3 regions of the Rouxiella sp. WC2420 genome follow, and region 2 is predicted to be linked to each of the others. Evidence: predicted binding sites of a transcription regulator. Region 2 holds the regulator's gene; each other region holds the start of a gene.
The links. Region 2 encodes PurR, which represses purine synthesis genes. Its sites were predicted from a motif close to CANGCAAACGTTTGCNTG; they were not measured.

Region 1 (4,281 bases), 2.2 Mb from region 2:
TGGTGGATGACGATCCCAGCCTGTTGAAGCTGCTGGGCATGCGCCTTTCCAGCGAGGGATTCCAGGTGACCACCGCGGCCAGCGGTGAAGAGGCATTGAAACTGCTGCGTCGTGAACGCATTGATTTGGTGCTGAGCGATTTGCGGATGGACGAGATGGACGGCATGGCGCTGTTTGCAGAAATTCAGAAGCATCAGCCTGGTATGCCCGTGATTATATTGACCGCTCACGGCTCTATTCCTGATGCAGTAGCCGCGACTCAGCAGGGCGTATTTGGATTCTTGACCAAGCCGGTTGACCGTGACGCGCTCTACAAAGCCATTGATGAAGCGCTGGCCCAGTCTGCTCCTGCCGGTGACGATAGCTGGCGTGAACAGATAGTGACGCGTAGCCCGATTATGCTGCGTTTGCTGGAGCAGGCCAAAATGGTTGCACAGTCGGACGTCAGCCTGCTGATTAACGGGCAAAGCGGCACCGGTAAGGAAGTGCTTGCTCAGGCTATCCATCGCACCAGTCCGCGCGGCAAGAAGGCATTTATTGCCATTAACTGCGGCGCATTGCCGGAGCAATTGCTGGAGTCTGAACTGTTTGGTCATGCAAAAGGATCCTTTACCGGCGCGGTGAACAGCCGGGAAGGTTTGTTTCAGGCGGCCGATGGCGGCACACTATTTCTGGATGAAATCGGCGATATGCCTTTGTCATTGCAGGTAAAGTTGTTGCGCGTTTTGCAGGAACGCAAAGTGCGGCCGCTGGGGAGTAATCACGACATTGATGTCAATGTGCGGATTATTTCCGCGACTCACCGCGATTTACCCAAGGCGATGGAGAAGGGCGAGTTTCGCGAAGATCTGTATTATCGACTGAACGTGGTGAATCTCAAACTGCCCGCGCTGCACGAGCGAGCAGAGGATATCCCGCTGCTTGCCAGTCATTTGCTGCGCGAAGCGGCGATTCGCCATAAGCCGTTTGTGCGCAGTTTCTCGACCGATGCAATGAAACGCCTGATGGCTGCCAGCTGGCCCGGCAACGTGCGCCAGTTGGTCAATGTGATTGAACAGTGCGTGGCGCTCACGTCTGCGCCGGTAATCAGTGAAGCTTTGGTTGAACAGGCCCTGGAAGGTGAAAATACGGCACTACCGACCTTTGTCGAGGCAAGAAACACCTTTGAACTGCACTATTTACGCAAACTTTTGCAGATTACACGTGGCAATGTGACGCAGGCGGCGAGAATAGCCGGGCGCAACCGAACTGAGTTCTATAAGCTGCTTTCAAGGCATGAACTCGAGGCCAATGACTTTAAAGAGTCTTAAAAACGACTTCCTTGGCCCCCGCAGATTTTAAGGGGCATGAGGATATGATACTTTATGCGCCTGCCGGTGCCCTTGGCACCTTAAAGCTAAAAATTAAATCTTGCCGCTGTGGATAAAAAACATCGGTAAATGAACGATAAAAGGGCCTGCCATGAAAAAAATTGACGCAATCATTAAACCTTTCAAGCTCGACGACGTCCGTGAAGCGCTGGCTGAAGTGGGTATCACCGGGATGACCGTAACTGAAGTCAAAGGCTTTGGTCGCCAGAAAGGTCATACCGAACTGTATCGCGGTGCCGAGTACATGGTGGATTTTCTGCCAAAAGTGAAAATCGAGATCGTGGTTGCTGACGATATCGTTGACACCTGCGTTGAAACTATCATGACTACCGCGCAAACCGGCAAAATCGGCGACGGAAAGATCTTCGTCTTTGACGTGGCTCGCGTTGTGCGTATCCGTACCGGTGAAGAGGACGAAGAGGCTATCTAAGCACTCTTTGCGGGCTGGAACTTCCGGCCCGCACCTAACCCCTGCATCATCCCTCGTCTAATCCCTGCTGTTAATTTGCCTTAAAATTCCTTTTGTCGTTGCTCTGTAACGCGTTACCTTCAGTTGCGGGACAGCTCACAAAGCTGAAAGATTTGCATGCAAGAATGAAGAAAAGTCGCTTGAAACGGCTTTGCCTATAACAGATCAAAGCCTTGCCCCACGGGAAGCCAATCGTTTGCTTAAAAACCTGTGCCTGAGACTATGCCAATGGGGTGGAAACAGTTTACACTGTGCGCCAGAACCCATCAGGGGCGTTTATTTAAGTTTGTCGAGTCAGGAGATGCAGATGTTAAAGCGTGAAATGAACATTGCCGATTATGATGCCGAGCTGTGGCATGCAATGGAGCAGGAAGTCGTACGTCAGGAAGAGCATATCGAGCTGATTGCGTCAGAAAACTACACTAGCCCGCGCGTGATGCAGGCTCAGGGTTCTCAACTGACTAACAAATATGCCGAAGGCTATCCGGGCAAGCGTTACTACGGCGGCTGCGAATACGTTGACATCGTTGAGCAACTGGCGATTGACCGTGCAAAAGAGTTGTTCGGTGCAGATTACGCAAACGTTCAACCCCATTCTGGCTCACAGGCTAACTTCGCGGTTTACACTGCTTTGCTGCAACCGGGCGATACCATTCTGGGTATGAACCTGGCGCACGGCGGCCACCTGACTCATGGTTCTCCGGTTAACCTGTCTGGCAAACTTTATAATGTCGTTCCTTACGGTATCGACGAAACTGGCAAAATCGATTACGAAGATTTGGCTCGTCAGGCTGAGAAACACAAGCCAAAAATGATCATCGGTGGCTTCTCCGCCTTCTCCGGTGTTGTTGACTGGGCAAAAATGCGTGAAATCGCAGACAGTATCGGTGCATGGTTCTTCGTGGACATGGCTCACGTTGCTGGCCTGGTAGCCGCGGGCGTTTATCCTAACCCGGTTCCACACGCTCACATCGTTACCAGCACTACGCACAAAACCCTGGCGGGTCCACGCGGTGGCCTGATCCTGGCTAAAGGCGGCGACGAGGATCTGTATAAAAAACTGAATTCTGCCGTGTTCCCTGGCGGTCAGGGCGGTCCATTGATGCACGTGATTGCCGGTAAAGCGATTGCATTTAAAGAAGCAATGGAACCTGAGTTCAAAGTTTATCAACACCAGGTTGCTAAAAACGCTAAAGCCATGGTTGAAGTGGTACTTGAGCGCGGTTACAACGTGGTTTCTGGCGGAACTCACAATCACCTGTTCCTGATGGATCTGGTTGATAAAGGTCTGACCGGTAAAGAAGCTGACGCTGCACTGGGTCGTGCCAACATCACTGTTAACAAAAACAGCGTACCAAACGATCCGAAAAGCCCGTTCGTGACTTCTGGTATCCGTATCGGTACTCCGGCAGTGACCCGTCGCGGCTTTAAAGAAGCTGACGTGCGTGAGCTGGCTGGCTGGATTTGTGACGTGCTCGATAATATCAACGACGAAGCAACTATTGAACGCGTTAAGCAAAAAGTTCTGGATATCTGCGCACGTCATCCGGTATATGCATAAGGTAGACGCTTGGTAGCGGTTTTTGTCCGCCACCAGGAAGAACTAAAGCCATGTCTGTGGACATGGCTTTTTTTTGCTTCAATATTGATAGCTATTATTCACGCTTTGCAACCTTAAAGTTAAAAAAAAGACAGGAAGCCGCTGTTAATTCCGTTATTTTGATTGGCAATCTGATTTTTTATTTCATCATTTAGATCCATATACCGAGAATACATGGAATTAAAATCGGAACGCTCTCTTCTATCGTCTATAACTGATTTTATTAAAAGATGAAGAGCCATTGGCGGCAGTATATTTCTCGACACAACCCTCGATATACTGCCTGTGTTCTGCTTTTAAGGTGATTGGAAGCGTTAATCTGGACTGTACATTGATCTGATTATCCAAATTTCCCAATTGGGTATTAGGTGTGGCCAATGGAGGTTGCAGGCTTTTGGGAAGTAAGGTGCTGTTAGAAGTGTTGGTCAGAGGTAGATGAGACGATGAAGACTGTTGAACAGGATCTTGCCGTGTTATCCCCGTTTGAGTATTTGTATATTGTGTCGATAAGCCTTTTCCAGGCGGCATTTTATTTATTCCTCCATGAGTGAAAAAACACTCTATGGAAAAATTAATGAATAGATATTAATCCAGATCATGGATTTGTAGGATGGGGTTAGCTGGCTTCCAGTAATGAGCGAATTCTTTTTCTTTCGTCTTTGGTTAGCGGCAGCTGAGTGTAAATCACTAGCGGATCGGCATCGGTGGTCAAGGTCGCGTAGGGTGTAACAATCATTGCCACGCCGCTGGGCGCACCGTGTCGGTGAAACTCTTCCAGAGTCTGATATTTAATATTCAACGGCATCAGAGTGGCTTCACGAATGTGGTGTTCTACGGCCTCC
Region 2 (4,281 bases):
TACTCACAATATGAATTAGAATCGAAGCAATTCGTGCTGTTTTGTCTCCCGCTTTTGGGGAATACTGGGACATCTTTAGATGTTTAACTTCGGCCTAATATTGGTAGCGACGCCATGCGTTTAATGTTTACGCTTTTTGTGCTGCTGTTTACCCAGCTTTTTTTGAATTTGGCGCATGCTTCGCCAACGAATCGTGTTTCTGCTCAACAGGCAGAAAAGCACGTTAGTCAGGCAAAACCTGATGAGCGACGAAAGCGAAAAGTTGTAGCCAGAAGCAATAAAAAGTCAAAAATTGTTCCGGTCAAAGAACAATCAAAAGCCAAAGAACATAGCAAGACCAAAGAACCTGTTCATGCCAAAGCCGCGGTTGAGCACAAGCACCCTACCAGCACTAAGTTGGTGCGACGAAAGAACGAAAAACCGGTAGCAGCCCGACTTGCAAGTCACAAAACTGAAAAGCCGAAAAAAGAAATAACATCAATTACCCGTTCTCTTGCCACCACATCTAATGTGGTTTGTGCGAAAGACGGAAAAAAAGCTTACGGGCGACATCGTAAGCACCAGGCAAAAGCCGATACTTGCGCCCCCCTTACACTAAGCGCGGCACACAAGAAAAAGTATCTACATGCCAAAGAAACCGCGATGAACAAGCTGATGCACCAAGTTGGCAAACCTTATCGCTGGGGTGGAACCTCACCGAGTACCGGTTTCGACTGTAGTGGCCTGGTTTATTATGCCTACAAAGATTTGATGCGCATTAAAATGCCTCGCACCGCCAATGAAATGTACCATTTGCGCGACGCGGCCCCGATACAACGTGGTGAGCTTGAGTCAGGCGATCTGGTGTTCTTCAGAATTACCAAACGCGGCGCAGCAGATCACGTAGGTGTTTATCTCGGAAACGGTAAGTTTATTCAGTCACCGCGTACCGGAGAAGACATCAAAATCAGTTATCTGGCAGATAACTACTGGCAAGATCACTATGTAGGTGCACGCCGCGTAATGACGCCAAAAACGATTCGTTAAATAATGATTTCTCGCTTAACACCTGTGAATAGCATTTAACGAATGGTTTAAATTTAACGCCGTCGGCGGAATAGATAAAATAGTCAAGGGCGATTTCTGCGATAAGAAATCGCCCTTTTTGTTTCCTCATTCCCTCATTTAAGCCATTCAATGCGCTGAGTTAAGGCGAAAACACAAATTTGGCTTCCCCTTTTTTAAGATATAAGAGAAAATTAGCGGTTACCACGCTGTGTGCCCGGCCGTAGTTGACCGACGCTTCTTTCAGGCCCTCCTGGAACCATCCAACGATTTGACTGCATAAAATGATTTACGCAGTTGAATGCACGCAGGCAAACGATTAACAAAAAACTAACGTGCTGGAAAGGGTTAGTTCAGGAGTGATTTTTACATGGCCACGATCAAAGATGTCGCTAAGCGCGCAGGTGTTTCGACTACAACCGTGTCGCACGTCATCAATAAAACCCGTTTCGTCGCCGAAGAAACCAAAGCTGCAGTCCGCGCAGCCATTAAAGATTTGCACTATTCCCCGAGTGCCGTAGCGCGCAGTCTGAAGGTTAATAATACAAAAACCATTGGACTGCTGGCGACCTCAAGCGAAGCGCCCTACTTTGCAGAAGTTATTGAGGCTGTAGAGAACAGCTGCTTCGCCAAAGGCTATACGCTTATCTTATGTAATTCGCACAATGATCTGGAAAAACAGAAAGCCTATCTACAGATGCTGGCGCAAAAGCGCGTCGATGGCCTGCTGGTAATGTGTGCTGAATACCCGGATGAACTGCTGGCAATGTTAGAAGAGTACCGCTCGATCCCGATGGTCGTTATGGACTGGGGCGAAGCACAGAATGACTTCACTGACTCAATTATCGATAACGCCTTTGCGGGGGGGTATCTTGCTGGCCGCTATCTTATCGAACGCGGTCATCGTGACATTGGCGCGATCCCGGGACAACTGAACCGCAACACCGGCGGCGGTCGTTATCGTGGTTTCTTGAAAGCATTGAGCGAAGCGAATATTCCAGTTCGCGATGAATGGGTCGTGCAGGGTGATTTTGAACCAGAATCTGGCTATCAGGCAATGCAACAGATTCTCAATCAGAAACAGCGACCTACTGCCGTATTCTGCGGCGGTGACGTAATGGCGATGGGCGCAATCTGCGCTGCCGATGAAATGGGCCTGCGCGTTCCGCAAGATATCTCGGTGATGGGTTACGATAACCTGCGAAACGCGCGTTATTTCTCTCCGGCACTGACTACGGTTCATCAGCCGAAAGAGCGTCTGGGCGAAATGGCCTTTACTATGCTGCTCGACCGCATTATCAGCAAACGCGAAGTTCAGCAGACTATCGAAGTCAAACCGAAACTGGTTGAAAGGCGCTCGGTTGCCGATGGTCCATTCCGCGACTATCGCCGTTAATTTCTGCCCTGCAATTAAAACACGTCTGCTCTTACAGGCGTGTTTTTACCTCAACCACTCCTGATTCAACGTTTCACTGTCACCTAAATAATTGAGCAGCCAGTCCAGCGCAGGCGAGTGATTTTTCTGGTCCCAAGTCAGGCAGCAAGGGCTCTCGGGGAAACTGTTAGCCAATTTCAACACCGCCAGCTTGTTCTCGGTGATTTCCCTTTCTACCATGTGCACTGGCAGCATGCCGACACACAGCCCCTCGCATAAGCAGTCAATCGCACAGGTCCAGTCAGGCACCACTAGCCGCCGCTGATTGTCCAGTGTCCAGGTATCGCGTTTAGGCAAGTTTCTTGAGGTATCTTCAATACATAGCGCAGGGTAAGGTCTTAATGCTTCGTCGTCCAGAGCCTGCTGCTGCTCGGCCAAAGGATGTTTTGCGCTGACCACACAGTGCCACGGCAGTGTCCCCATGTCGCGGAAACTGAAACGGCCGCCAACCGGCACTGCGCTAGTGGCTCCAATAGCGACGTCCGCACGATCGTCTGCCAGCGCGTCCCAAACCCCGTTAAATACTTCGCCCTGAATCTGCAGTTCTGTATCGGGAAAAGCGCGATAGAAATCGACCACCAGCTGCCTGACTCGGCGCGGCTTGACGATACGGTCAACGGCAACCCGCAGCTGCCCGCTCCAGCCATTGGCCACCTGCTGGCATTGACGCCTGGTGGATAGCATTTTTTTGATAAGTATGCGAGCTTCATCAACAAAAAGCCGACCCGCAGGTGTCAACTCTACATCACGATGGCGTCTGTGAAACAGAGGCACGGCCAGCCATTCCTCCAACTGCCGCACTTGATAACTAATAGCCGATGGAACTCGGTTAAGCTCCTGCGCGGCGGCAGTAAAGCTGCCATTTCTGGCAACGGCGTCCACCACTTCCAGTGAATATTCAGACCACATGCCGCCCTCCTTTCTGCTTGCACATCACTTCACCCTTCTGCTTTCAAATTTTTTAATCGCATAGTGCAAATATTAACGTTTCACAACCACTAAGCCAAGCAGATACACTCCCGTGCTTCAAGTACCCTACGATACTTTTGACTGCTTTTTAGATTAATAAGAGAACATCATGAAACCCTCATTTGGATTTTTACTTTATCTTGCCGGCTTGAGCATGCTTGGCTTTTTAGCCACCGATATGTATTTGCCCGCATTTGGCAGCATGCAGGAAAACCTGGCGACCTCAGCCAGCGCCATAAGCTCAAGCCTGAGCATTTTCCTTGGCGGTTTTGCCGTCGCTCAGCTGTTTTGGGGCCCGTTGTCGGATCGTTTTGGCCGCCGCCCGATCTTGCTGAGCGGGCTGGGCCTGTTCTCAATGAGCTGTCTGGGGATGATTTGGGTACAGAGTAGCGAACTGTTACTGGTGCTGCGTTTTTTACAGGCAGTCGGCGTTTGTGCAGCGGCGGTAAGCTGGCAGGCTCTCGTCGTAGATCGCTACTCTTCTGAGGTAGCCAAGCGCACCTTTGCCAGCATCATGCCGCTGGTGGCGCTCTCTCCAGCTTTGGCCCCGCTAGTCGGCGCCTATGTGCTTAATCATTTCAATTGGCGGGTTATATTTGCCTTGCTGCTGGTGATCGGCGCGCTGCTGCTGTTCTTTACTTTGACATTAAAAGAATCGCGCAAAACGGCTGCACAGCAATCTCAGCCACAAAGCGGGCTTGCGGCAATGCTCACATCGCCAGTGTATAGCGGTAACGTACTGATTTATGCAGCAAGTTCGGCTGGATTTTTTGCCTGGCTCACCGGTTCGCCGTTTATTTTAAGCAATATGGGGTATGGCCCATCGGCAATAG
Region 3 (4,281 bases), 1.4 Mb from region 2:
CTGACAGCGTCAGCCAATTGCGTCGTTGGTTAAAGGATAAAGGACGTTAAAATGAAAACCGAAATTTCCGATCGCTTGCAGATTGCCAGCAAGATTGCCGCGCAGGCGGCCGAACTGGCGCTGAGCTTCTTTCACCGCCGTAGCGAGATTGACGTCAGCAGCAAACGAACCCAGGATTTTGTTTCTGAGGCTGACGTGGCGGTCGAAGAGTTTATCCGCCAACAGTTACATGAAAACTTTCCAGGCGACCCCATCATTGGTGAAGAGATGGGCGGCCATTTAAGCGATGCGGCCTGTTGGGTGATCGATCCGATTGATGGAACGTCCAATTTTTTGCGCGGCTCGCCGCTGTGGGGCGTTTCGCTGGGGCTGGTGGAGCGTCATCGGCCGGTGATAGGCGTCGTGGTGCTGCCGGTGCTTAACGAACTATTTGCAGCAGAAAGCGGCAAGGGGATCTTTCTCAACGGCAAACCTTTTACTCGAGACGATCCCTTTGCGGATGTTCAAGTGCTGTCGCTGGGCGATAGTGCCGACGATCAGCTAGGCGAGGCTTCGGCATTTTATCGCGGGTTGCGCGAGGCTGACTGGTCGGTACACTGCTACCGTTGTACCACGGTGGGCATGGTGTTTGCTGCGAAGGGCGTAATAGACGGACATCTGCAACGCCGCACCACGCTGTGGGATATTGCTGGTGGCGCGGTGCTTTGTCAGGAAGCTGGACTGGAAACGGTAGTTAATTTCGGTAGCGAAGGGATCCGTCATTTGTCGGTTGCCGCCGGAACACCAGCTTTGATGGCTGCCGTCAGGCCGCTTTGGCCTGACCTGGCGCCACGTTAACTTGAGCCGGGTTGGATTGAGATGTCGCAACGAAACAACCCGCCGCTTGTCTGTTTAGGCAAAGTAAAACCATGCGGTTTCAATCAAACCCTCATTCACTTCAAACACGGCCATGCTTTCAATGGGCAAATCGCCCAACCCGTGGATTTTCTCCAGGTCAAAGACTTTATTGCCTAACACGGTGCGCGAAACCAGCTCGGCCTTGAGTTTGGGATTATTGAATCTATGAGCGGCGTAGAATTCGCTAAGTTGCTGTTTCCCTTCCATTGCCGGCTCGAGAGAGGGCATGCGAAAGGCAGTAAATGATTCACTAAAGCAGGAGACAAAGGTCTCAAGATCGTGTTGATTATAGGCGGCGAACTGTTTTTCAATGACGGCGGTAACATTATCCATTATCAATCCTTGTTGAATTTTAATTCTATTTAAATGAATTTTTATTCAATCTGGTATTTTTGTGCTCTCTTGTCAACATCATTGTGCGATAACTCCTTAATAGCTCTTGGGGGATGATCAGTAGTCTATAGTTAACAATTAATTATGATCATAACTCTGGAGTGGAATGCATGATAATCCTACATCACCTGAACAACTCGCGTTCGCAGCGAATTTTGTGGATGCTAGAAGAGTTGCAGCTGCCTTATACGATTGAGCGCTATCAGCGTGACGAGAAAACCATGCTGGCACCCGCCTCGTTAAAAAAAATTCACCCGCTGGGTAAGTCGCCAGTGTTGCAGGATGGTGACCTGATTATTGCCGAGTCGGGCGCGATTATTGAATATCTGCAAGAAACCTATGACCCGCAAAATACCCTGAAACCAGACGATGCCGCCGAGCGCCTGCAGTATCGTTACTGGCTGCATTATGCCGAAGGTTCGCTGATGCCGTTGCTGGTCATGAAGCTGATTTTTGGACGTCTGGGCAAGCCGCCGATGCCGTGGCTGATCCGCCCGATTGCGGGTGCGATCGGCAAGGGCGTACAGCAGAATTATATTGATAAGCAACTCGCTACTCATGCGACTTATCTCGAAGATCATCTCAGTAAAAATGCCTGGTTTGCTGGCGATGAATTTAGCGCAGCGGATATCCAGATGAGCTTCCCGATAGAAGCATTCGAAACGCGTGGCCCGATGGATAAATGTCCACATCTGCAACGTTGGCTGGATACCATCAAGGCCCGACCCGCTTATCAGCAGGCATTGAAGCAGGGTGGCCCCTACCAGATCGGCCGTTGATCCTGCCAATAAAGATCCTCCTCGCGGGGATCTCTAAAAAGGGATCCTTTAACGCCATGCAGCCGGGTTTTGCGCAGTAAGGAGCGTTTTAAAGTTAACCTTTCGCAACTTTTTAGTTTGAATGCCTTTAAAGTGAGCGAAAATCCGAAAAACATCGCCAAACGCAGTTGAAACTGGAGCATTAAAGGCTGGATAATCGTTTGCTTGGTCGTATCTACGATTTTTACAACCGCCGTACGCGATGAGAGTTAACCGTTTGCCCCGACTTTATGTTGATTATTCGACGATGTCTAACGCCGTTGAACAACTTCATGCATCCTTTAGTCGGGTAGGGAAGCGAACGACAAGAAACGATTTCATAATGACCACGCAGGCATTTCAGTAGCACATTCAGAGGACTCCATCATGTCTCAACACCAGTCTCAAGCGGGCGGCAGCGTGACGCCTAAAGGATCGCTTGATGCTTTCTTCTCGATAAGCGCGCGCGGCAGCAATGTTCGACAAGAGCTTATCGCAGGCCTCACGACTTTTCTGGCGATGGTTTACTCGGTCATCGTTGTTCCCTCGATGCTGGGTAAGGCCGGATTTTCTCCAACCGCCGTTTTTGTGGCTACCTGCCTGGTCGCCGGTTTTGGTTCGCTGCTAATGGGGCTGTGGGCCAATCTGCCATTGGCGATCGGCTGCGCGATTTCTCTGACCGCCTTTACCGCCTTCAGCCTGGTTATTGGCCAGCACATCAGTGTGCCAGTCGCGCTCGGTGCGGTGTTTCTGATGGGCGTGCTGTTCACTGTTATCTCTGTTACCGGTATTCGCTCGTGGATTTTGCGCAACTTGCCGACCGGCGTTGCGCACGGCACCGGGATTGGTATTGGTCTGTTTTTGCTGCTGGTAGCCGCCAACGGCGTGGGTCTGGTTATCAAGAACCCGTTGGATGGTTTACCGGTCACGCTCGGCGCTTTTACCTCATTTCCAGTGGTCATGACATTATTGGGACTGGCCGTGATTTTTGGTCTGGAAAAGCTGCGCGTGCCGGGTGGTATCCTGCTGGTGATCATTGCTATTTCTGTTATTGGCCTGATTTTCGACCCAGCGGTGAAGTATCACGGCCTGTTTGCCATGCCCTCTCTGTCGGATGCCGGGGGGCACTCGCTGTTCTTTAATCTCGATATTTTGGGCGCTATGAAAGCCGCCGTATTACCGAGCGTACTGGCTTTGGTCATGACCGCAGTTTTTGATGCAACGGGCACGATTCGCGCTGTCGCAGGTCAGGCTGACTTGCTGGATAAAGACGGGCAGATTATCAATGCCGGTAAAGCGTTGACCGCCGATTCAATGAGCAGCATTTTTGCCGGTTTGGTTGGGGCGTCACCGGCGGCAGTCTATATCGAGTCCGCGGCGGGCACGGCGGCAGGCGGTAAAACGGGTTTAACCGCTACCGTGGTCGGCGTCCTTTTCCTGCTGATGCTATTCTTGTCGCCGCTGTCTTATCTTGTTCCGGCCTATGCTACGGCCCCTGCGCTGATGTACGTTGGACTGCTGATGCTGAGCAATGTTACCAAGCTGGACTTCAGCGATTTTGTCGACGCAATGTCGGGTCTGCTGTGCGCCGTGTTTATCGTACTGACCTGTAATATCGTCACCGGCATTATGCTGGGCTTTAGCTCACTGGTGGTGGGGCGCATTTGTTCGGGAGAATGGCGTAAGTTAAATCTCGGCACCGTGATCATTGCCGTGGCGTTGGTAGTGTTTTACGCCGGAGGTTGGGCGCTTTAAATGATTTTTCACCCTTCCTCAATCAGCGAGGAAGGGTTTTTCACTCAGTCGCATTCATAATCCAACAAAATTTGTTAACAACATTTACACTTCAATTTTAAGACGTCTGCAAATTCTCTCCGCTACAAAAATGTTTTACTATCAAACTGTCGTGCAGGTTTAGCCTGCGTCCAGCTTTAAGCATTAACTAAAAACAAGAGTCTAAGGAAAGCATGGAAATATTTTTTACCATTCTGATTTTGATTCTGGTGGTGTCGCTCTCCGGTGTCGTTACCAGGATGTTACCGTTCCAGGTCCCACTTCCTCTGATGCAAATCCTCGTGGGGGCTTTGCTGGCCTGGCCTAACTTTGGTCTTCACGTCAATTTTGATCCCGATCTGTTCCTGGTGCTGTTTATCCCGCCATTGCTGTTTGCCGATGGCTGGAAAACGCCGATGCG

Region 1: the regulator PurR is predicted to act here: its motif matches at 2,025-2,042, upstream of glyA (serine hydroxymethyltransferase).
Region 3: the regulator PurR is predicted to act here: its motif matches at 2,315-2,332, upstream of AB3G37_RS22350 (NCS2 family permease).

Annotation. Positions count from the first base shown of each region.
Region 1 covers NZ_CP165628.1:1,177,354-1,181,634, forward strand. The annotation lists gene glrR (two-component system response regulator GlrR) at 1-1,310, shown strand, start outside; gene glnB (nitrogen regulatory protein P-II) at 1,462-1,800, shown strand; gene glyA (serine hydroxymethyltransferase) at 2,147-3,400, shown strand; gene csiE (stationary phase inducible protein CsiE) at 4,056-4,281, opposite strand, start outside.
Region 2 covers NZ_CP165628.1:3,411,954-3,416,234, forward strand. The annotation lists gene AB3G37_RS15745 (C40 family peptidase) at 115-1,026, shown strand; gene purR (HTH-type transcriptional repressor PurR) at 1,415-2,440, shown strand; gene punR (DNA-binding transcriptional activator PunR) at 2,486-3,388, opposite strand; gene punC (purine nucleoside transporter PunC) at 3,558-4,281, shown strand, end outside.
Region 3 covers NZ_CP165628.1:4,853,584-4,857,864, reverse strand. The annotation lists gene AB3G37_RS22370 (glycerophosphodiester phosphodiesterase family protein) at 1-50, shown strand, start outside; gene AB3G37_RS22365 (inositol monophosphatase) at 52-837, shown strand; gene AB3G37_RS22360 (nuclear transport factor 2 family protein) at 892-1,230, opposite strand; gene AB3G37_RS22355 (glutathione S-transferase family protein) at 1,401-2,069, shown strand; gene AB3G37_RS22350 (NCS2 family permease) at 2,475-3,842, shown strand; gene AB3G37_RS22345 (Na+/H+ antiporter) at 4,055-4,281, shown strand, end outside.